4 regions of the Streptomyces sp. NPDC001153 genome follow, and region 2 is predicted to be linked to each of the others. Evidence: riboswitches for the same ligand, from Rfam matches in the RefSeq annotation. Region 2 holds a riboswitch; each other region holds the start of a gene.
What was found. A riboswitch is a leader RNA that binds a small molecule or an ion and turns the genes downstream of it on or off. The one in region 2 is predicted to bind cobalamin.

Region 1 (5,551 bases), on a different contig from region 2:
TCGGGCGTCAGCTTCGCGAGGTCGGCGACGTCCGAGTGGAGGTCGACCTCCTCCACGGTCCAGGTGTTCTTGATCGCGTCCCGGTAGCGCTCGTAGAAGTCCGGGTAGCGCATGGGGCGGAGGGTGAGTTCGAAGCCCGGGTCGAGCAGGTTCGTGTTACGGGTGGTGGTCGGAGCGGTCATTACTGGCAGGCCTCGCAGGACTCGGGGTTCTCAAGGGAGCAGGCGACCGCGTCGGGGTCGGCGACCTGCTGGACGGGGATGGTCTTCTGGGGCTGCGCCTGGCCCTGGGCCGCGCGGGCGATGCGGGTCGCCGGGCGGGAACGCAGGTAGTACGTCGTCTTCAGCCCCGACTTCCAGGCGTAGGCGTACATCGAGGAGAGCTTGCCGATGGTCGGCGTCTCCAGGAAGAGGTTCAGGGACTGGGCCTGGTCCAGGAACGGGGTGCGCGCCGCCGCCATGTCGATCAGGCCGCGCTGCGGGATCTCCCACGCCGTGCGGTACAGCGCCCGTACGTCGGCCGGGATCCACGCGAAGTCCTGCACCGAGCCGCCCGAGTCGCGCAGCGCCTCCCGGGTGCGCGCGTCCCACACGCCCAGCTCCTTCAGGTCCTGCACCAGATAGGAGTTGACCTGCAGGAACTCACCGGACAGCGTCTCGCGCTTGAACAGGTTCGACACCTGCGGCTCGATGCACTCGTACACGCCCGCGATGGAGGCGATGGTGGCGGTGGGCGCGATGGCCAGCAGCAGGGAGTTGCGCATGCCGACCTCGGCGACACGGCTGCGCAGGGCCGCCCAGCGCTCCGGCCAGGTCAGCTCGACGCCGTAGTGGTCGGGGTGCAGCACACCCCGGGCCGTACGGGTCTTCTCCCAGGCCGGCAGCGGGCCGTTGCGCTCGGCCAGGTCGGCGGAGGCCTCGTACGCGGCGAGCATGATCCGCTCGGCGATCCGCGTGGACAGGGCCTTGGCCTCCGGCGAGTCGAAGGGCAGGCGCAGCTTGAAGAGGACGTCCTGCAGACCCATCGCGCCGAGGCCGACGGGACGCCACTTGGCGTTCGACCGTCCCGCCTGCTCGGTCGGGTAGAAGTTGATGTCGACCACGCGGTCGAGGAAGGTGACGGCGGTGCGGACGGTGTCGTCCAGCCGCTGCCAGTCGATGTCCCCGTCGGCCACGAAGGCACCGAGGTTCACCGAACCCAGGTTGCAGACCGCCGTCTCCCCGTCGTCCGTGACCTCCAGGATCTCCGTGCAGAGGTTGGAGGAGTGGACCACGTGCCCCGGCAGGGCCGTCTGGTTGGCGGTGCGGTTGGCCGCGTCCTTGAAGGTCATCCAGCCGTTGCCGGTCTGCGCGAGCGTGCGCATCATCCGGCCGTACAGCTCACGCGCCGGCATGGTCTTCTTCGCCAGGCCCGCCTCCTCGGCCTTGCGGTAGGCGGCGTCGAACTCCTCGCCCCACAGGTCCACCAGCTCCGGCACGTCCGCCGGGGAGAACAGCGACCACTGCGCGTCGGCGTTGACCCGGCGCATGAACTCGTCCGGGACCCAGTGCGCGAGGTTCAGGTTGTGCGTGCGGCGGGCGTCCTCGCCGGTGTTGTCCCGCAGCTCCAGGAACTCCTCGATGTCGGAGTGCCAGGTCTCCAGGTAGACGGCCGCGGCGCCCTTGCGCCGGCCGCCCTGGTTCACGGCCGCCACCGAGGCGTCCAGGGTCTTCAGGAACGGCACGATGCCGTTGGAGTGCCCGTTGGTGCCGCGGATCAGCGAACCGCGGCTGCGGATACGGGAGTACGACAGACCGATGCCGCCGGCGTGCTTGGAGAGCCGGGCGACCTGGTGGTAGCGGTCGTAGATGGAGTCCAGCTCGTCCAGCGGGGAGTCGAGGAGGTAGCAGGACGACATCTGCGGGTGCCGCGTGCCGGAGTTGAAGAGCGTGGGGGAGGACGGGAGGTAGTCGAGCCGGCTCATGAGCCCGTAGAGCGCGGCCACTTCGTCCACGGAGCGGGTCGTGTCGTCCTCGGCCAGGCCGCTCGCGACCCGCAGCATGAAGTGCTGGGGCGTCTCGATGACCTTGCGGGTGATCGGGTGCCGGAGCAGATAACGGCTGTGCAGGGTGCGCAGGCCGAAGTAGCCGAAGCGGTCGTCGGCCCGGCGGTCGACCAGCGCGTCGAGCCGCTCGGCGTGCAGCCGCACGAAGTCGGCGGTGCGGTCGGCGATGAGCCCCTCGCGGTGCCCCACGGCCACGGACCCGGTGAAGGACGTCACGCCCTGCGAGGCGGCCTCGGCGCGGATGGAGAGGGTCAGCAGCCGGGCGGCCAGCCGGGAGTAGGCGGGGTCCTCGGAGATGAGCCCGGCGGCGGCCTCGGTGGCCAGCTCGCGCAACTCCGCCTCGTCGGCCCGAGCGGACCGGCCGCGCAGCGCGGCGGCGGCGACCCGGCCGGGGTCGGCGTCGGGGAGGTCGGCGGTCAGCTCGGTCAGGGTCCGCAGCAACGCGGTACCGGGACCGTCGGTCTCCAGGCCGCTGGCTGAAGCCGGATCTGCTGGCGCGATGGTCACGTGGGGCTCTCCCTCGATCGGCACGGGGGCCTTGTGGAGGGCAGGGGGCAGCCACGAGCGCGCACGGCGTCGCGTCCACCGGCCCATCCCACGAGGCCCGGACGTCTGAAGGCCACCCGGACCGGACGGCCGGGTGCGCTGCCGGCAGGTCCTCGGACTGACTCCTGTGCACGGCGTTTCTGGGAACGGACATGCACAAGTACACCGTTGCGGGACAGTTCCGGATTCACACCGGATTCCCCTGCGGCGACAGCGAGGATGAGCATACATCTAGTGGCGGGCTGTCGTGTCACCCCCAGATGTTGTGTTGTGGCGGCTTCGGAGCGTGTTCCCCGGATATAACCGGTACGGAGGGATCCAGGTATGGGTCTTTCTCGGGCGTACGGTCGTGCAGCCAGATCAGTCGCTCGATCGAGTGATCCGCTGTGAACGTGCAGGTGCGTGCCGACGCCCTTGCAGGCGGCGGCACTTGAGGCGACTCCGCGCGCCTGCAACGAGGCTGCGACCTGGTGTAGTCGCGTGGCGTTCGACAAGGATGTGAAGCGCAACTTCGAGTTGCGGCAGCGCACGTACGGCGAAGTGAAGTCCAGGTGGGGGCTGGGGGCTGGGGGCACAAGCTGCCCAACATGTGATCAAGAAGACCTGCATCAGTCACAAGATTGCGAAGCATGTGGCCCCAACGGGCCACCCACTCCAGCTGGGCCTTCGCCCAGCTCGGGCAGTTCATCGCGTACAAGGCCCGCCGGGCGGGGGTACCGGTGGTGTACGTCGACCCGGTGTACACCCCCCGCACCTGCGCAGAGTGCGGGCACATGGACAAGGCGAACCGGGTCTCCCAGGCCCGCTTCGCATGCCGGTCCTGCGGATTCGTTGATCACGCGGACCGGAACGGCTCCCGCAACATCCGCGCTCGCGCGCGGGAGTTGTGGCGATGCGGGGCCCAGTCAACGGCCCCCGCCCCACCCCCGGAGCAGCGGGGTGAGGCAGGACGCAGACGCAGCGCCACCGCCAGTGACGCCCGTTGTGCAAGCCCGTCGCCTCAACGAGGGGTGGTTGACAGCGTCAACTCGTAGGTGAGCAGGGTGATGTCGAGCTGCTCCGGCAGCGGATTCCAGTCCCGCTCGGGTGTGCGAACGAAACCCAGCCGTTCGTAGATGCGGTGGGCGGCGTGCATGGTGTGCTGGGTGGACAGGACGATCCGCACACAGCTCTCGATGGTCCGCGCCCTGTCGACGCAGGCCCGCACGAGGGCCTCGCCGACGCCCCGGCCACGCGCTGTCCGGGCGACGGCCAGCATCCGTATCTCGGCCTCCCCGGGGCGCGCGATGTCGGCCATGGGACCGCCGGACGGCACGAAGGTCACCCCGCCGAGCACTCTGCCGTCCTCCACGGCGACGAGCACGTCCGCGTCGGCGGCGCGCTTCGCCACGTCCCTCAGCTCGCCGAGGTACGAGTCGCCCTCTCCGAAGTCCAGGAGGCCGTCCTGAAGATAGGCCTGGGCGGTGATCTCGCCGAGGCTTTCGTAGTCGCCCGGCGTCGCCTGCCGGATCACGAAGTCCATGGCACCGAGTGTGCCGTAGGGGTACGACAACGGGCCGCCGGATTCTCCTCCGGCGGCCCGTCGTACGACAGTCGTTCAGTGACCGGCGCCCGCCGTCGCCGGCGGCAGTTCCACCTGTACCCCCGGCTCGCCCGCGTCCGCCGTGTAGTCCTCCGGCTCGGTCTCGTCGACGCCCTCGGGGGCCTTCGCGGCCTTGAGGACGAAGGTGAGGAGCACGGTGACCACGACGTTGAGGACGAACGCGGTGAGGCCGATGTAGCCGATCTCGCCGATGCCGGGGATCTCTTTGGCCGAGCCGCCGAAGTGCTTCTGGGTCGGGGAGGCGACACCGTACGCGGCGACCGTGCCGTACGCCATGCCGACCGCCCAGCCGGCGAGCAGGGCCCAGCGGTGGAACCAGCGGGTGAACAGGCCGCCGACCAGGGCCGGGAACGTCTGCAGGATCCAGATGCCGCCCAGCAGCTGGAAGTTGATGGCGACCGTCTTGTCCATGGTGAGGACGAAGACCAGCGCGCCGACCTTCACCAGCAGCGAGACGATCTTGGAGACCTGGGCCTCCTGCTTCGGCGTCGCGTCCGGCTTGATGAAGTCCCGGTAGATGTTGCGGGTGAAGAGGTTCGCCGCCGCGATGGACATGATCGCCGCCGGGACCAGCGCGCCGATGCCGATCGCCGCGAAGGCCACGCCCGCGAACCAGTCCGGGAACATGTTCTCGAACAGCTGCGGGATGGCCAGCTGGCCGTTGGTGACCTTGACCCCGGCCGCGATCGCCATGAAGCCCAGCAGCGCCAGCAGGCCGAGCATCAGGGAGTACAGCGGCAGGATCGTGGTGTTGCGGCGGATCACGTCACGGCTCTTGGAGGACAGGGTCGCGGTGATCGAGTGCGGGTACATGAACAGGGCGAGGGCGGAGCCCAGGGCCAGGGTGGCGTACGTCCACTGGCCGGTCTGCGGGGGCACGAGCGCGCCGCGCGGCTTGCCCGTCGCCGGGTTGACCTGGCTGAACGCGTGGCCCGCCTTGGCGAAGATGTCGTCGAAGCCGCCCAGCTTGATGGGGATGTAGATGATCGCCACCGCGATGACGATGTAGATCAGCGCGTCCTTGACGAAGGCGATCAGGGCGGGGGCGCGCAGGCCGGAGGAGTAGGTGTACGCCGCCAGCACGCCGAAGGCGATCAGCAGGGGCAGGTCCCGCACGAACCAGTTGGTGCTGCTGTCCCCGCCGACGCCCATCACGTCCAGCACCGCCTGGATGCCGACGAGCTGGAGCGCGATGTACGGCATCGTCGCGAGGATGCCGGTCAGCGCGACCGCCAGCGACAGGCCCCTGGAGCCGAAGCGGCCCCGGACGAAGTCGGACGTGGTCACATAGCCGTGGCGGTGGCTGACCGACCACAGGCGGGGCAGGAACGTGAAGATCAGCGGGTAGACCAGGATCG
Region 2 (5,551 bases):
CGGTAGGCGAGGGCGAGGACCGGCACCCGGCGGGCGTGGAGGGGGGCCATGAGGTTCATGGCCTGTTCCCGCGTGGTGCCGAGTCCGTGCACGGCGATCACCCAGGTGTCCCGGGCCGCGGGCACGAACCAGGCGGGCAGCTCGCCGAGTTCGCCCGGCACGTCGATGTCGGCGTGGTCGAGGCCGAGGGCGGTGCCGGGGTTGCCGACGTACAGGTTCGGGGTGAGCCACACCGCGTCGCCGGCGGCGAGGGTGCCGTGGGTGACGCGTTCCAGGCGGCGTACGACGGTGTCGGCCGCATGCGGGGCCGCGTCCAGGACGGGGCCGACGACCGCGTGGGAGCCGTCGCCGGAGAGGCCGTAGGTGCCGGGGCGCAGTGCGGCCAGATCGCGGGTGAGGGTGATCTGGCCGGCGGCGGTGCCGTGCACGGTGAGGCGGGGTTCGGTGGGCAGCGGGCGGCCCGCGGGCGCCTTCAGCGCGGCGTCGCTGGCGATCCGGCCGGCGGCGACGGACGCCACGGCCATCCCGGCGGCTATGGCCGTGCTGAGGGCGGTCGCTCTGACGGTGCGCACGGGTCCAGTGTCGTGGGGGTTGCCGTCACCGGCCAGCGGAGCGACAAGGGCCGAAGGAGGCTCGGGATTCACCTCCGTTGGCCGTAGCCCCGCAAACGTTCCCCCACCTCGGCCAGTTGTGCCTCCGTCAGCAGGGACGGGGTCAGGCTCGGTACGGAGGACGCCGTCAGCCACAGGCGGCACATCCACTCCAGCTGGGCGGTGCGGTCGTAGGCCTGGTCGAGAGAGACGCCGTAGGTGATCGTGCCGTGGTTCTGCAGGAGGCAGCCGGAGCGGCCGGCCAGGGCGCGGAGCATGTTCTCGGCGAGCTCGTCGGTGCCGTACGTGGCGTAGGGGGCGACGCGCACCGGGCCCCCGAGGGCGGCGGCCATGTAGTGGACCAGGGGCAGCTCGGGCACGAGCGTGGAGACCGCGGTCGCGTGCACGGCGTGGGTGTGGACGACCGCGCGGGCGTCGGTGGTGCGGTAGACGGCGAGGTGCATGGGAAGCTCGCTGGTCGGCACCAGTGCGCCGAGCACCTGGCGTCCGGTGAGGTCGACGCCGGTGAGGTGGTCCGGGGTGAGCCGGTCGTACGGCACGCCGGACGGGGTGACGAGCACGAGGTCGCCGACGCGCGCCGAGACGTTTCCCGAGGTGCCGACCACCAGCCCGTCGGTTACGGTGCGCCGCGCCGTCGCGACCAGCTCCGCCCAGATCCGTTCCTCTTCCGCGTCCCGCCGCTGTTCAGCCATGCCGCGATCCTGCCAGCCGCGCCCCGCGGAGGGGTGTGGTCGGTCGCCGTCGGCCGCGGGCGCATGCCCCCGATTGGGCGAAAGACGGGGTGAATCGCCGCAGAAAGGCACCCATTCGAAGATCATCCGGCCTTCAATGGTCACTCTTGCCCGACGGAACGATCTTTCGTCCGCCGACCCGGGGAGACACATGGCCCGCGAACGCACCCCTCTCCGTCACCGCGCCGGTGTCCTCGCGGCGGCCGCGGCGGCGCTCGCCCTGACGGGCACCGTGGCCGCGCCCGAGGCGCTCGCCTCGGGCCTGCCCCGGGGGCACGACGTCTCCTCCCACCAGAAGCGCGTCGACTGGGCGGCCGCCCGGTCCAGGGGCGCGCGGTTCGTCTACGTCAAGGCGACCGAGTCCACGGACTACCGCAACCCCTACTTCTCCCAGCAGTACAACGGTGCGCGCAAGGCGGGCCTGTACCGGGGCGCGTACCACTTCGCACGGCCGGACAGGTCCTCCGGCGCCCGGCAGGCCGCGTACTTCGTGCGGCACGGCGGGGGCTGGCGGGCGGACGGCCGGACACTGCCGCCCGTGCTCGACATCGAGTACAACCCGTACAACAAGCGGCACAAGTGCTACGGCCTGAGCAGGACGCGGATGGTCCGCTGGATCCGGTCCTTCAGCAACGAGGTCAAGCGGGAGACCGGCCGCCGTCCGGTGCTCTACACGACGACCCAGTGGTGGCGGCTGTGCACCGGCAACAGCCGCGCGTTCGCCAAGAGCCACGCCCTGTGGATCGCCCGGCACGACGCCGCGCGGCCGGGGAAGCTGCCGGGCGGGTGGCGGTACTGGACGTTCTGGCAGTTCGGCACCCGGGGCCGGCTGCCGGGTGACCAGAATCTCTTCAACGGCACCGCCGCCCGGCTGCGGACCTTCGCGCGCGGCCGGTAGCCATGGCGCGCCTGGGACGCGGGAGCCGGGCGGAACCTCGATCCCCCTCTCTGGACACCCCTACGCCTGCCTCAGTTCATCTTCCGTTCACCCAGGTTGCCTACGGTCGTCCAGCCAATGACCTCGAACGATTGCCTGGGTAAATGGAAAGCTTCTCGCTGATCCTCGCGATAGTGGTGGTAACCGCTCTCGCGTTCGATTTCACGAACGGTTTCCACGACACCGCCAACGCGATGGCCACCACCATCTCCACAGGCGCCATGAAGCCCAAGATCGCGGTGGCCATGTCCGCCACCCTGAACCTGGTGGGCGCCTTCCTCTCCGTGGAGGTCGCCAACACGATCTCCAAGGGTCTCGTCGACGAGAAGGGCATCCGTCCCGAGGTCATCTTCGCCGCCCTGGTCGGCGCGATCCTCTGGAACCTGGTGACCTGGCTGGTGGGCCTGCCCTCCAGCTCCTCGCACGCCCTGATGGGCGGTCTGATCGGCGCCACCGTCGCCTCCGCCGGCTTCGGCGCCGTGCACGGCGACGTCCTGGTCACCAAGGTGCTGCTCCCGGCGGTCGCCGCGCCGATCGTGGCGGGCGTCGCCTCGATGCTGGCCACCCGGTTCTCCTACGGCATCGGCGGCAAGGCCGACGGCGAGGCCACCCGCAAGGGCTACCGCGCCGGCCAGATCGCCTCCGCCGGCCTGGTCTCCCTCGCCCACGGCACCAACGACGCCCAGAAGACGATGGGCATCATCACCCTCGCCCTGATCGCGGGCGGCGCCATCGCCCCGGGCTCGAACCCTCCCACCTGGGTCATCCTCTCCGCCGGCCTGGCCATCGCGCTCGGCACCTACATCGGCGGCTGGCGGATCATCCGCACCATGGGCAAGGGCCTGACCGACCTGGAGCCGCGCCAGGGCTTCGCCGCCCAGACCAGCGCCGCGACCGCCATCCTGGCCTCCTCCCACCTGGGCTTCTCCCTGTCCACCACGCACGTCGTCTCCGGCTCGGTGATGGGCGCCGGCCTCGGCCGCAAGGGCGGGGTGGTCCGCTGGTCCACCGCGACCCGCATGGCCGTCGCCTGGGTGCTCACCCTCCCGGCCGCCGCGCTGGTCGGCGGGGGCGCCGAGGCCGTCACCGATCTCGGTGACTGGGGCACCGCCGTCGTGGCCGTCTTCCTGGTCGCCGCGAGCGCCGCGATCTGGAAGATCTCCCGCCGTGAGGTCGTCGACCACACCAACGTCGTGACCGAGACCGAGGAGCTGGCCGGCGTGGTGACCGCCGCCATCGCCGCGGTGACCCCGCCCCCGGCGGGCCTGATCACCGAGGACCTGACGGCCACGATCGCCTCCCCGGCCGCCACCGAGCCCGCGCCCGAGGCCGCCCCGCCGGCCGCGACCGTCTGACCCCGGCCCCACCGGTAACCAAGGAAGCAACCCCATGAAGATCGACTGGTCGGCCCTCGGCTCCGTCTTCGGCGCCAGCCTCGTGTTCACCGTGGGCCTGGTGGCCCTGTTCACCCTCGGCATCAACGGTCTGGCCCGGCGCGAGAAGGCCGCGGCCCAGGGCGACTCCGCCGCCCTCGCCGTCACCGGCGCCTACGTCTGCTTCGCGGCCTGCGCGGCGGCGGTGGCGTACGGCATCTTCCTCATCGTGTCCAAGTCCTGACGGACCGCCACGAACCAGGCAGCACGAAGGCTCCCCTCCCAGCGTGACGGAGGGGAGCCTTCGCCGTACCCACAGGCCACGGGCGTCCCGCGATGTGGGGATCGGCACACTCTCCCCTCGCAGGTCAACGGCAAGTTGACGGCCGTTCCGGGCGCGTGGTGGACTGCCCAGGCCATGTACGGCGGCAAGAGAGGAAGCCGGTGCGAATCCGGCGCGGTCCCGCCACTGTCACCGGGGAAGAAACCCCGGGAGCCAGGAACTCTCACCGCCGAATCTCGTCGAACCAGGGCGCGGACACCCTGAGTGAGGACATCGATCGCCATGCCCGGCTGCCGAAGGACAAGGACCCGCACCAGGCCCGCTCCTGTACCCATGGCCGGCTGAGCCGATGGGTGCCGATCGCACTTTCGCGTACGGCGCCGCCGCCGGTCTTCTCGGTGACCTGCTCCTCGGCGATCCGCGCCGCGGGCATCCGGTCGCCGCGTTCGGACGTGCGGCCGCTGCCGTGGACCGCGCGTTGTGGCACGACCACCGCGGCTGGGGCGCCGTGCACACCGTCGTGTGCGCCGGTGGCGCCGTCGCACTCGGCACGCTGGCCGCACGCGCCGTACGCCCCTGCCCCGCCGCCTCCGTCGCGCTGACCGCCGCCGCCACCTGGGCGGTCGTCGGCGGTACGTCGCTCGCCCGGGAGGCCCGCGCCATCGGGCGCGCCCTGGAGTCCGGGGACGTCGAGGCGGCGCGGGCGCGGCTGCCGCATCTGTGCGGCCGGGACCCGCAGGCGCTGGACGCCGACGGGATCGCCCGGGCCGTGGTCGAGTCGGTCGCCGAGAACACCTCCGACGCCGTCGTGGGCGCCCTGGTGTGGGGGGCCGTGGGCGGGGTGCCCGGGCTGCTGGGCTTCCGGGCCGTCAACACCCTGGACGCGATGGTCGGTCACAGGTCCCCGCGTTACCGGCGCTTCGGCTGGGCCTCCGCCCGGCTCGACGACGTCGCGGGCTGGCCGGGGGCCCGGCTCACCGCCGTACTCGCCGCCGCGGCCGGATCCGACCCGCGGGGTGCCCTGCGCGCCTGGAAGGCCGACGCCCACCAGCACCCGAGCCCCAACGCGGGCCCCGTGGAGGCCTCTTTCGCGGGCGCCCTGGGCGTGCGCCTCGGCGGCACGCTCTCCTACGGCGGCCGCGTCGAGCACCGGCCCGTGCTCAACGGCGACACCGGCCGGGCCGTCCAGGTCACCGACATCGACCGGGCCGTACGGCTCTCCCGCCGCGTCGGCGTGCTCGCGCTCGGCACCACGGTCGCCGCGCGCCTCCTCGTCAATGGTGTCGTCAAGGGTCTGAAGGGACGTGGGAAGTGAACGGGGGACTCCTCGTCGCCGGCACCACCTCCGACGCCGGCAAGAGCGTCGTGACGGCCGGGATCTGCCGGTGGCTGGTGCGCCAGGGCGTGAAGGTGGCGCCGTTCAAGGCGCAGAACATGTCGCTCAACTCCTTCGTGACCCGCGAGGGCGCGGAGATCGGGCGGGCGCAGGCCATGCAGGCCCAGGCGTGCCGGATCGAGCCGACCGCGCTGATGAACCCGGTGCTGCTCAAGCCGGGCGGCGAACAGAGCAGCCAGGTGGTGCTGCTGGGCAGGCCCGTGGGCGAGCTGAGTGCCCG
Region 3 (5,551 bases), on a different contig from region 2:
CCGCTCGGGGGCGGCACGCTCAGCGGGGTCTCCAGGCCGGGTGAGGTCGTCTGGTCCCGGGTGTTCCTGATGGACGGCCGGCTGCATGTCGACCTCGGCCGGGCCACCGCGATCGAGCTGCCGGCGGAGGAGACCCGGCGCCGCCTCGAGGCCACCACCCCGCAGTGGCCGATCATGCACGCGGTGCTGCACGGTGTCAGCCGCGACCAGTTCATGGCCCGCCACCGCGCCAATCACCTGAACGTGGCCTACGCCCCCGACGCGGAGACGGCCGACAGGGCGCTGCGCGCCAAGGCCGCCCTCTTCGCGGAGCTGGGCGTCGAGGTCCACCTGTGCGGAGACGTGGCGCTGTAGCGGACCGGCGGGCGGCGGTCTGTCCGACGTGCGCGCCCGCCCAGGACTTCGCGGTGTTCCGCCCGGCCCCCCGTACGGGCGGAGCACCGCGAACCAGAGCAGGGCGCCGACGGTGCGGGTGAGCCGGGAGGGTGTGTGGACCGATGTCACCGGTCTGCGGGTGACGCCGTCCTGTCCGATGCCGTCGGCCGCCGGTACGAACCCGACGTACGTCTTCGGCTTGGAGGCCTGTTTCCGCTGAACCGCCGGTTCCCGCCCGGCAGGAGGGCGGGAGGCGTGGACCGCTACAGCCCCTTGACGGTCTCCTGGATGAGGTCGTGACCGAGATCGAGGCGGACGCCGTCGGGATTCCTCAGCCCCGCGTCGGAGTACCAGGAGGCATCCGCCTCCGGGTGCGGCCCGACGACTCCGACCCGCCCCTTGCCGTACGGCGCGACGACAGCGGCGGCCGTGCCGTTGTCGTACCTGGCGAGTACGGACACGTCCGCACCGCCGGCCGGCACGAAGTACGGCCCGTCCTGGAAGTACATGTGACGCCGCTTGCCCTTCCAGGTCACCGGCACGAGCGTGTCCGTCGCGTCATGGACCGAGGCGCGCGGTGAGGTGATGTACTGGTCGGTGTCGCCGGGCAGCAGGCCGAACCCCGGGTCCCTGTCGGCCAGATAGCCGCCCATGCAGAATCCGAGGTAGCGGCCGCCGGCCCGCGTCCAGTCACGGATCGCCCCGGCGGCGCCCCTCAGCTTCGTCCAGGTGCCGCCGAGATCGTCGTTGCCGCCGGGCTGTGCGTAGACGTCGGCGTCCGCCAGACCGGCCGCGGTCAGGGGGACGTCCTCGTCGGGGCCGACGTAGGCGACCGTGAACGGACGCGGGGCCTTCTTCAGCACCGCGGCGACCGCCTCGGCGCATCCGTCGCAGGCCGCGGGCCCTCGGTAGACCAACGCCAGCAGCGGCTCGGCCGCCCGCGGGGAGGAACCCGTCCCGGCACAGGCGGCGGCCGTCCCGGTGAGCAGGGTCGCGGCCGCGGCGGGAAGGACCCGGCCGAGCAGCCGGCGCCGGTCGATGGAGGGAACGGGAGGTATCACGTGCCGCCGCCTGTTCTTCCGGAGGAACCGAGCCACCCCATGATCGCCAGTCCGTGCGGTGCGCCGCAAACCCCCGGCCGGCCCGGTCGTCGGCCGGGCCTTGTGTGCCGTGCGCGGATGCTGGTACCTCTGAACCACGTGACCAGCCGAGTCCTTCTCCTCTCCCCCGCCATGAGCGCGTCGCTGCGCCAGGCCCGCTTCGACGACGGCGGCTCGATCGACGGCAGCGGAGCGGCACGTGCCCGCTCGGCGGCCGGAACCCTGCCCTCCGCGGTCCGTGTCCTCACCTCCCCCGGCGTGCGCTGCCGGGAGACGGCCGCGGCGCTGGGCCTCGACGGCCTGCAGGTAGCGGAGTTGGCGGGTCTCGACGTGGGCCGCTGGCGCGGGCGCACCCTGGAGGAGGTGGGGGCCGCCGAGCCGGAGGCGGTGGGCCGCTGGCTCACCGACCCCGAGTGCGCACCGCACGGGGGTGAGTCCGTGCGGGATCTGTGCGGACGGGTCGCGCGCTGGCTGGCCGAGGCGCAGGAGTGGGAGGGCCGTACGGTCGCCGTCGTCGAGCCGGAGGTGGTGCGGGGGGCCGTCGTCCATGCGCTCGGCATGCCCGCGGCCGTCTTCTGGCGCCTCGACGTGCCGCCGCTGACCGTGACGGAGCTCAGCGGCCGGGCCGGGCGCTGGAATCTGCGGCTGGGGTGTCCGCTTGCCGCGGCGGAGGCCGATTAGGCGGAACGGCACAGGGCCCGGCGGGCGGTTCCGCCGGGCCCTGTGCCGTACGCGGGGAGTCAGTGCGCGGCGGGAACCGCTCGCCGGTTCGCGGCCGTAACCGGCTTGGGGTTCAGCAGCCGTTCGGCCAACTCGCCGAAGGCGAGGCCGAATCCGGCCCACAGAGCGGTCTGGATCGCCAGTGCCGAGAGCCGGAACCGCCACAGCAGGGTGGCGGGGAAGCCCTTGGGCACCTCGTTGACGGCGGGCAGGAACTGGTAGGCCAGGCCGATCACGACGGTGAACGCGATCACTGCGGCCACCGTGGCCCACCAGGTGCCCAGGCGCGGGGCGAGCCGCTTGCCCAGGATGGTGGCGGCGACCGCCAGCAGGACGCTGAGCAGCATCATCAGGAAGTACAGGGTGGTCCGCTTGCCGATGGTGTCGGGGTTGCCGACCGACGGCGGGTTGGCCGGGTACTTCAGGAACGGGACGACGTACACGGCGAGCAGCGCGCAACCCGACAGCAGCAGTGCCGTGGCGCGCGGGCCGAAGCGGCCCACGCGGCCGAGGGCGAAGCAGAAGGCGAGCGCGGCGATGCCGCCGAAGGCGACGCCGTAGACGAGGACACCGGTGGCGAGGCCGGCGGTCGACTGCAGGGAGCGGGAGACGACCTCCATCTCGTGCTCGTGGGAGTGAGCCTGCTCGAAGCTGATGGCCTTGTCGACGTTCGGCTCACCGAGCACGTAGGCCACGACCAGGGCGAGCACACCGGCCGCGAGACCGGCGAGCATGCCCCGGACGAGAAGGTTCCGTACGGTTGCGGAGTTCATGGGCGCGGTGTTCGTCGCGTCAGTGGCAGGGGAAGCCCAGCAGGTGGCGGGCGTCGTGCACCCACTCGTGGACGTCCGTGCCGTTGAACACGGAGGTGGCGCCCTGCTCGGCGCCGACGAAGTAGAGCAGGATCAGCATGAGGATGCCGAAGAAGACCGCCCAGGGAGCAATCGCCTTCAGCGGCAGCTGGGCGGGAACGACGGGGGTGGTGGCTGTCGGCTGGGCGACGGTCTGCGCCATGGCAGGACCCTCCTCTGGGAGTTCGCGTCCCATCTCGGTGGTGCACAGGACGACGACCACGGGTCTGACTCACGAGCCCCTGGGGGTCCCGCATACAGTGGCGCGACCGTGCCGGATTCCCACCGGCTTCCGTTTCGCCGTCATCGATATCGGATCGACCGTACCGCGTGACGCGCGCATGGCCAAGACCGCCTCTCTCCCAAGTGATCTTCCTCTCCCAGCTGGTGGGACGGTACGGGACCGGTGGGTCAGCGGGAATCCGTGCGGCGCCGCGGCGGGGTGAAGGCGTACAGGCCGAGGATGTCCGGTAGGGGGGCCACTCCGGGGCCGCCGGAGCGGACCCAGGTGACGATGTCCTCGGTCGCGTCGGGGTCGTTGACGAGCCCGAGCCACACCGGCCGCGCGCCGGCGGCCCGGCCCGCGGCGGACGGCTGTACGACGACGACGTTGGCCTGGTCGCACACATCGAGGCAGTCGGAGATGCGCACCGGCACCTCCGCCCGCAGACGCGCGGTCTGCGCCGCGTGATCGACCCCGGTCACCTTGGGACTGCCGCAGCAGCAGTCCCGGCACACGACGACCCGGCACGGTGCCGCGCCGCTCCCCGCCACGGCGTCGTCCGACGCCTCTTCCGCCGGCCTCTCGGGCACGCCGCGTCACTCCCCGCCGTCGCCTTGTGTCGCCGGTCATCATTCCACGGCGGAGAACACCCGGTTGCGGAGGGCGTGTTCGGCCGTGCACGTGGCGGGAAAAAGGGTTGGGCGGGTTGATCATCGATCTGTTAGCTTGCAGTTGACCGTGTACCAGCCGAGGAGGTGAGACCCATGAACGCTGCATTCGTGTGGGTGCTCCCCCTCGTCGTCACGGTCGGGCGATCGACGTAGGTGTCGCCGGGAGCGCCTCGACAACAAGGCACTCCCGAAAGGCAACACGCCATGAAATCTCTGCAGTTCATCTCCGAGTCTTCCGCCGACGGCGTGATCGAACGCGACTTCACCCTGGGCGAGGTCCCCGGTGTCCTCTGGTCGCCCGCATCCGGCGCGGACCGTGCGCCCCTGGTCCTGATGGGCCACGGCGGCGGCAACCACAAGAAGCATCCTGCGATGGCGGGTCGTGCACAGCTCCTGGTGAGCGGCTGCGGCTTCCACGTCGCCTGTATCGACGCGCCCGGTCACGGCGACCGGCCGCGCACGGCACACGACGAGCAGGAGATCGCCGAGCTGTTCCGGGCCAGGGCGGCGGGCGAGCCGGAAGGCCCGGTCGTCGTGCGCTACAACGCCCACCTGGCGGAGCTCGCCGTCCCCGAATGGCAGGCGACCCTGGACGCCCTCCAGGAGCTTCCGGAAATCGGCGCCGATGGGCCGGTCGGCTACTTCGGCATCAACATGGGCACCGCGATCGGCGTGCCGCTGGTGGCGATCGAGCCCAGGATCACGGCCGCGGTCTTCGGTCAGCACTGGCCCGACGTCCTGGCGGAGAAGGCGAAGCAGATCACCGTCCCGATCGAGTACGACATGCAGTGGGACGACGAGCACATCCCGCGCGAGGCCAGTCTGGCGCTGTTCGACGCCTTCGCCTCGAAGGAGAAGTCGCTGCACGCCAACGCGGGCAGGCACAAGGAGCTCCCCCGGTTCGAGGCCGCCAGCGCGGTCCGGTTCTTCGCCTGGCATCTCGGCCGAACGGCCACCGTGCCGGCGTGACATGAGCGGTGGCGGGTCGGGGCCGCGCATCCACGTCGCGGCCCCTGGCCGTCAGGCCGGGCGGGCGAGTGCGTCGGTGAGCAGCGTTTCGAGTTCCTGGGCGACACGGTCGAGCGGCCGCATGCTGCGCTGGGCGCGGCACATGGCGATGGCTCCCTCGGCGGCCGCCACGACGAGCGCCGCGAGCCCGGGCGCCCGGTCGGGAGCCGCGCCGTGCGCCGTCAGCGCCTCGGTCAGATCGGGGGTATGGCGGGCGTCGTTCGAGAGGTCGGCGTCCACGCACGAGCGCCGGTACGCGATGGCGGCCGGACCGCCGTACGCCGTCGCCGCGGCGGCCACGCTCCGCGAGCCGGGCGCGTCGAGCGCGATCGTCTGCATCCCGGGCTCCGATGTCGCCGCCGTCGCCACCCACAGGTCGGCCGCCTTCCCGCAGCTCCCTGACATCCGGGACCGCCGCCGGGACTCCTGGGCCGTGCACCCTCGTTCCTAGGGCTGCGCGGGCCGGGCCTGGATGCCGGGGCGGAACTTCGGGACGCGGAGGGTGATCTTCGTGCCCGCTCCGACACCGGTCTCGATGACGAGGCCGTGGTCGTCGCCGTAGACCTGGCGGAGCCGGCGGTCGACGTTGCTCAGGCCGATGCC
Region 4 (5,551 bases), on a different contig from region 2:
TCGGCCTCGACGTGGGCGAGATCCCGGTGCCGCGTCTCCCGGGCCACGCCCACGGCGACCAGGGTCAGCACCGCGGCGGCGATCACATACAGGGCGATCGGGGTGGAGCTGCCGTAGTCGTCGAGCAGTGCGGTGGCGATGAGCGGGGCCGGCGCGCCGGCCGCCACGGAGGCGAACTGGGCGCCGATGGACGCGCCCGAGTACCGCATCCTCGTGGCGAACATCTCGGCGAAGAAGGCGGCCTGGGGCGCGTACATCGCGCCGTGCAGCACGAGCCCGACGGTCACGGCGAGGACCAGGTAGCCGAACGACCCGGTGTCCACCAGGGAGAAGAACGGGAACATCCACAGGCCGACACCGGCCGCGCCCAGCAGGTACACGGGCCGCCGCCCGACCCGGTCGGACAGCGCGCCCCAGGCCGGGATGACGGCGAAGTGCACGGCGGAGCCGATGAGTACGGCGTTGAGCGCGGTCTGCTTGGAGACGCCGGCCGAGGTGGTGGCGTAGACGAGGATGAAGGCGGTGATGACGTAGTAGCTGATGTTCTCCGCCATGCGGGCGCCCATCGCCACCAGCACGTCCCGCCAGTGGTGCCGCAGCACGGAGACGAGCGGCAGCTTCTCGGCCTCCTGCGTCCGCCGGGACTCGGCCCGCGCCAACGCCTCCTTGAACACGGGCGATTCGTCGACGGACAGCCGAATCCACAGACCGATCAGCACCAGCACCCCGGAGAGCAGGAAGGGCACCCGCCAGCCCCAGGCCCCGAAGGCGTGGTCGGAGAGTACGGAGGTCAGCAGCGAGAGCACACCGGTGGCGAGCAACTGCCCCGCCGGCGCGCCGGTCTGCGGCCACGAGGCCCAGAAACCGCGCCGCCGCGGATCCCCGTGCTCCGACACCAGCAGCACGGCACCGCCCCACTCGCCACCGAGCGCGAATCCCTGGACGAGCCGCAGTGTGGTCAGCAGCACGGGCGCGGCGGCCCCGACCGTGGCGTGCGTGGGCAACAGCCCGATGGCGAAGGTCGCCCCGCCCATCATCACCAGGCTGAGCACCAGCAGCTTCTTCCGCCCCAGCCGGTCACCGTAGTGCCCGAACACGAGCGCCCCCAGCGGGCGGGCCGCGAACCCGACCGCATACGTCAGGAAGGACAGGAGCGTTCCGACGAGCGGATCGGAATCCGGGAAGAACAGCTTGTTGAACACCAACGCGGCGGCGGAGCCGTAGAGGAAGAAGTCGTACCACTCGATCGTGGTGCCGATGAGGCTGGCGGCGACGATACGGGGGAGGCTGGCGGTGGTTGGGGGAGCGGATGCTGCTTCGGATGCCATGTGCGCCACTTCCTCGTGTGCGGTGGGGACGGGTATGTGTCGGCACACCGTAGGAAGATGCAGGTCAGGGGCACATGTGGTGGGGCACCATAGTTCGGGGGTTGGCTATGCGTGCGGCCACCATGCCGGCTCATGGAAGGGCGGTTCAGGGGCTCGAAGGTGGTGCGTGGCCGGAGTCATCGCACGCGCTGCTCGCCCAGCTCACACCAGGCGCACGAAGCGTACGGGTGGAGAGCGACGGTGCCCTGGGGGCAGCGCTGTTGGCGGGCTTCGACGTGGCAGCGGCCGCCGCCCGTGCGCATCCTGCGTGCGCGCTGCTGCCGCAGTCGTGCGACGAGCACGGCGTGAGCACCTTCGTCTGGCGGCGCGAACGGCCCTTCCATCCGCAGCGCCTGTACGCGGCGCTTGAGGACCTGACCTGCGCCGCCGCGCGCAGCCGGGGGCGGTGTAGGAAGCGGTCGCTCGGTGCGATGCGTCGGAGCGTCAGCGGCGGACGAGCTCCCGGACGGCGATCAACCCGATCCGAGGCTGCCGGGTCAGCGGTCCCACCCGGACCAGTCCCACGTACTCGTCCACGTGCCTTGCCACCGCGTACTTCGACGGGTCGAGCACGGTGGTCCCCGCCGGGCGGGGCAGCACCTCGGCCGGCATCGTCGGCCATCCGACGGCGGCCTCGACCTCGTCGCGGATGAGGATGAGGCGGTCCAGGGCGCGCAGCGGCGGTCCCGGGCCACCGTCACCTGTTCATGCTCACTGCTCTCATCGCCGCAGCGGTTCGGTCGTCCGTGTGCGCTACCCGCTGGACGAGTGGATTCCCTTCCTCGACCTTGTCCAGGCAGAGCCCGCCCGCTTTCCACTGTGGTGTCGTCAGCCGGCGTCGGCGGTGTGGGTGCCCCAGCGTTCCTCGACCTTGGCCAGGCGCCAGTAGCCGATGGCCACGGCCCAGACGACCACGAACAGGCCGACGATGACGTAGCCGACGTTGTCGAGGTTCAGTCCCGCGATCCAGCCGCTGACGCCATCGCTCAGCCTGAGCTTGTCGTGCAGGACGCCGACCAGTTCGATGGTGCCGACGAAGAAGGCGACGGCGATGGAGAGGCCGGTGATGGTGAGGTTGTAGAACACTTTGCGGACGGGGTTGGAGAACGCCCACTGGTAGGCGAAGTTCATGAAGGTGCCGTCGAGGGTGTCGAACAGGCTCATGCCGGCGGCGAAGAGGAGGGGCAGGCACAGGACCGCGTACCAGGGGAGGCCGGCGGCGGCGCCGTTACCGGCCAGGGCCAGGAGCAACACCTCGGTCGAGGTGTCGAAACCGATGCCGAAGACGAAGCCGAGGGGGAACATCTGGCCGGGGCGGCGGACGGACCTGGTGAGCCGGCCCAGGATGCGGTTCATGAAGCCGCGTGAGTCGAGGTGGGCTTCCAACTCGGCCTCGTCGTACTGCCCGTTCCGCATGGCCCTGAAGACACGGGCGATGCCGACCAGCGCGACGAGGTTGAGGGCGGCGATCAGGTACAGGAAGCCGCCGGAGACGGTGGTGCCCAGGGTGCCGAGGACCTGGTGGGTGCGGGAGTTGTCGTTCATCAGGGTGCCGGCGAGTTTGGCGCCGCCGGCGACCAGCGCCGCCATGACGACGACCACGCTGGAGTGGCCGAGCGCGAACCAGAAGCCCACCGAGAGCGGTCGCTTGCCGTCGGCCATCAGCTTGCGGGTGGTGTTGTCGATCGCGGCGATGTGGTCGGCGTCGAACGCGTGCCGCATGCCGAGGGTGTAGGCCGTGATGCCGAGGCCCACCCCGAACGCCTTGCTTCCGACCTCGTAGTGGCGCGGGACCACGAGCAGGAAGAGGATCCCGAAGGCGACCACGTGCAGGGCGACGATCACGGCCAGGAGGCCGGCGGTTCGGACGGTGTCCTCGCGCCGCCAGCGGAAGGAAGGGGAGACGGCGGTTTCGGGCACGCCTTCGGGCATGGTCATACGGTCACGCTCCAGCACCTCGTGGATCAGCTTCGTGCTGCCGTGGCCGGTCTCCTGGCTGACGGGTCATCGCGCCCGCCCCTGCCTTCCCGGCCGCGAGGCCAGTGGCAATGCATGGGGCGGGAACTCCCCGATCACAGTGGCGAGGGCCGCTCCGGACTGAGCCCCTGAGGGGCTGTCACCGGTCTTCCCGAACACCACGGCCCGCTCACCCTAGAAGGCCGGAGGCCGAGGCTGCAAGGCTGCATAATTGTGCAGGTATTGAAGCGGGATTTCACGGACTGCGATGATGGGTCCATGCATCTCGTCCCCGCGGAACGCGCCGGGCAGCGGATCATCGACGGCCATCGGGTCTGCGATGCCATCGCGGCCGTCGGTGAGCCCGAGCGTGTACGCGTCTGGGCCGACCGCTTTTCTCTGCTGTCGGATCCCGGGCGCCTGGCCCTGCTGCTCGCCCTTCACGAGGCCGGTCCGATCGCCGTCTCCGACCTCGCCGTCGCCACCGGCATGAGGGACACCGCCGTGTCCCAGGCTCTGCGCCTGCTGCGAACCGCGGGCATCGTCGACGGCGAGAAGGACGGCCGAATCGTGCGCTACCGGCTCGTCGAGGGCCCGACGGCCGCGCTGCTCGAACACTGCGTGTCCCGAGAAGCATGACGAGATCAGCGGCCGCACGCGATCGCGGCAAGTGTCGCGCGACGCTCCCGCGCAGATGCGGCCGCTCGGTTCAGGCGTGCGCGTGCCCGGTACGACGGCGTGTGACCCAGCCGAGGATGATGTCCACCGCGAGGAAGCCGGCGAGCGGGATCCCGAGCAGCGGGACGTAGTAGCCGACGACGGCGACCACCGCGACGCAGGGCACCAGCACGTACACCGGCACCTGCCGCCAGGCACCGCGGGGAATCGGGCGGCCGAAGGCGGAGCCGCGGCCGCGCTGCCACCACATGCGGTAGCCCCAGAGGATGAGGAGGACCAGGGCCAGGGCGAGGCCGGCCAGCGCGATCTGGTTCACGAGGCCGAACAGGGTGCCGGTGTGGGCGTCGATGCCCCACCGGGTCAGTTTGGCCAGCACCGGGTAGTCGGAGAAGCGCAGCACGTCGGTGACCTTGCCGGTGGCCGGGTCGACGGCGATCGAGTCCTGCTTCTCCGGCCAGCTGCGCTGGATCTGCCGTACGACATAGGCGGAGGAAGAGTCCGCGGGCGGCACGATCTCGACCGGGTCGGACAGACCCTCGGTGCGGGCCGTCTTCAGGACGGCGTCGAGACCCACGTCGGACCGTGCGCCGGAGTGCGAGCCCATGTCGATGCCGTTCATGTCCATGCCCGCCATGGAGTCGTGTCCCTCGTGCCCTCTGCTCACCGTCGCGGTGACGGACGGCGTGGACTGGCCGAGGGCTTCGCGGAGGTCGCCGATGTTCGCTCCGGCGTAGGCGGACCAGGTCAGGCCGGTCGCCGACAGGAAGAACAGGCCGCCGACCGCCCACACACCCACCGTGCTGTGCAGGGTCAGGGAGCGCCGCCGCCCTGCGGTGCCGCGCACCTTGCGGCGGGCGCGGCGCCGGCCGAACCACAGCACCAGGCCGCCACCCGTGATCACCCACAGCCAGCTGGCGGCGAACTCGCTGTACAGGCGGCCGGTTTCGCCGAGATGCAGGTCGCGGTGGAGCTCGTCGATCCAGGTGCGCAGCGGCAGGGCGCCGGTGGAGCCGTACTGCTTCAGCGCGCCGCGCACCTTGCCGGTGTACGGGTCCACGAACACGGCGAGGGTGTGGTCGGCGGCTGTGCCCTTCACTCCGGACAGCAGTACGCGAGTGGTCGCATCAGGCTGCGGTGACGGCCGCACGGCGGAGATGGTGCCCTCGGGGTGGGCCTTGCGGGCGGCGGCCACCTGCCGGGAGATCGGCAGCTTGTGGTCGCCGACCGGGACGGTCAGTTCGTGGGCGTACACGATCTTCTCGGCCTGGAACGAGCCCGCGTACAGCAGTCCGGTGACCGCCGCGACGAGCAGGAACGGCGCGACGAACACGCCCGCGTAGAAGTGCAGGCGCAGCACCAGCGTGCGCAGCGTGCGCAGGGCCGAGGGAGCCGCCCCGGAAGAAGGGTCCAGGGCCGGCTCACCGGCATCGCCGGCCGAGCGGGGTGGGGCGGTGGTGGGCGGTTCGACGGACATGGGGGCTGCTCCTGCGGCGTACGGGTGTCACGTCAGCTGTCGGCCGAGTGGAACGGTGAGTTCCGTGCCGTTGGTG

Region 1: linked by a shared signal. The riboswitch ahead of ACWDEN_RS09575 (ribonucleoside-diphosphate reductase subunit alpha) and the one ahead of ACWDEN_RS18905 (cobalamin biosynthesis protein) in region 2 are both predicted to bind cobalamin.
Region 3: linked by a shared signal. The riboswitch ahead of ACWDEN_RS15435 (CbtB domain-containing protein) and the one ahead of ACWDEN_RS18905 (cobalamin biosynthesis protein) in region 2 are both predicted to bind cobalamin.
Region 4: linked by a shared signal. The riboswitch ahead of ACWDEN_RS01835 (Nickel transporter NicT) and the one ahead of ACWDEN_RS18905 (cobalamin biosynthesis protein) in region 2 are both predicted to bind cobalamin.

What each region holds. Positions count from the first base shown of each region.
Region 1 covers NZ_JBSFJZ010000006.1:282,340-287,890, forward strand. Annotated here, with positions in the region: gene ACWDEN_RS09570 (ribonucleotide-diphosphate reductase subunit beta) at 1-182, opposite strand, end outside; gene ACWDEN_RS09575 (ribonucleoside-diphosphate reductase subunit alpha) at 182-2,551, opposite strand; cobalamin riboswitch at 2,678-2,817, opposite strand; gene ACWDEN_RS09580 (zinc ribbon domain-containing protein) at 3,220-3,624, shown strand; gene ACWDEN_RS09585 (GNAT family N-acetyltransferase) at 3,591-4,112, opposite strand; gene mctP (monocarboxylate uptake permease MctP) at 4,188-5,551, opposite strand, start outside.
Region 2 covers NZ_JBSFJZ010000015.1:61,696-67,246, forward strand. Annotated here, with positions in the region: gene ACWDEN_RS18880 (alpha/beta hydrolase) at 1-572, opposite strand, end outside; gene ACWDEN_RS18885 (class II aldolase/adducin family protein) at 641-1,303, opposite strand; gene ACWDEN_RS18890 (lysozyme) at 1,494-2,240, shown strand; gene ACWDEN_RS18895 (anion permease) at 2,384-3,634, shown strand; gene ACWDEN_RS18900 (hypothetical protein) at 3,669-3,896, shown strand; cobalamin riboswitch at 4,039-4,180, shown strand; gene ACWDEN_RS18905 (cobalamin biosynthesis protein) at 4,285-5,250, shown strand; gene ACWDEN_RS18910 (cobyric acid synthase) at 5,247-5,551, shown strand, end outside.
Region 3 covers NZ_JBSFJZ010000011.1:218,326-223,876, reverse strand. Annotated here, with positions in the region: gene ACWDEN_RS15455 (hypothetical protein) at 1-354, shown strand, start outside; gene ACWDEN_RS15450 (BPL-N domain-containing protein) at 639-1,436, opposite strand; gene ACWDEN_RS15445 (histidine phosphatase family protein) at 1,575-2,156, shown strand; gene ACWDEN_RS15440 (CbtA family protein) at 2,216-2,968, opposite strand; gene ACWDEN_RS15435 (CbtB domain-containing protein) at 2,988-3,209, opposite strand; cobalamin riboswitch at 3,247-3,384, opposite strand; gene ACWDEN_RS15430 (hypothetical protein) at 3,458-3,820, opposite strand; gene ACWDEN_RS15425 (alpha/beta hydrolase) at 4,145-4,909, shown strand; gene ACWDEN_RS15420 (LmrA/YxaF family transcription factor) at 4,961-5,287, opposite strand; gene ACWDEN_RS15415 (sensor histidine kinase) at 5,396-5,551, opposite strand, start outside.
Region 4 covers NZ_JBSFJZ010000001.1:398,100-403,650, reverse strand. Annotated here, with positions in the region: gene ACWDEN_RS01850 (MFS transporter) at 1-1,328, opposite strand, end outside; partial or broken gene ACWDEN_RS01845 (GTP-binding protein) at 1,502-1,774, shown strand; partial or broken gene ACWDEN_RS01840 (GNAT family N-acetyltransferase) at 1,830-2,048, opposite strand; gene ACWDEN_RS01835 (Nickel transporter NicT) at 2,196-3,305, opposite strand; cobalamin riboswitch at 3,333-3,553, opposite strand; gene ACWDEN_RS01830 (metalloregulator ArsR/SmtB family transcription factor) at 3,603-3,962, shown strand; gene ACWDEN_RS01825 (PepSY-associated TM helix domain-containing protein) at 4,033-5,475, opposite strand.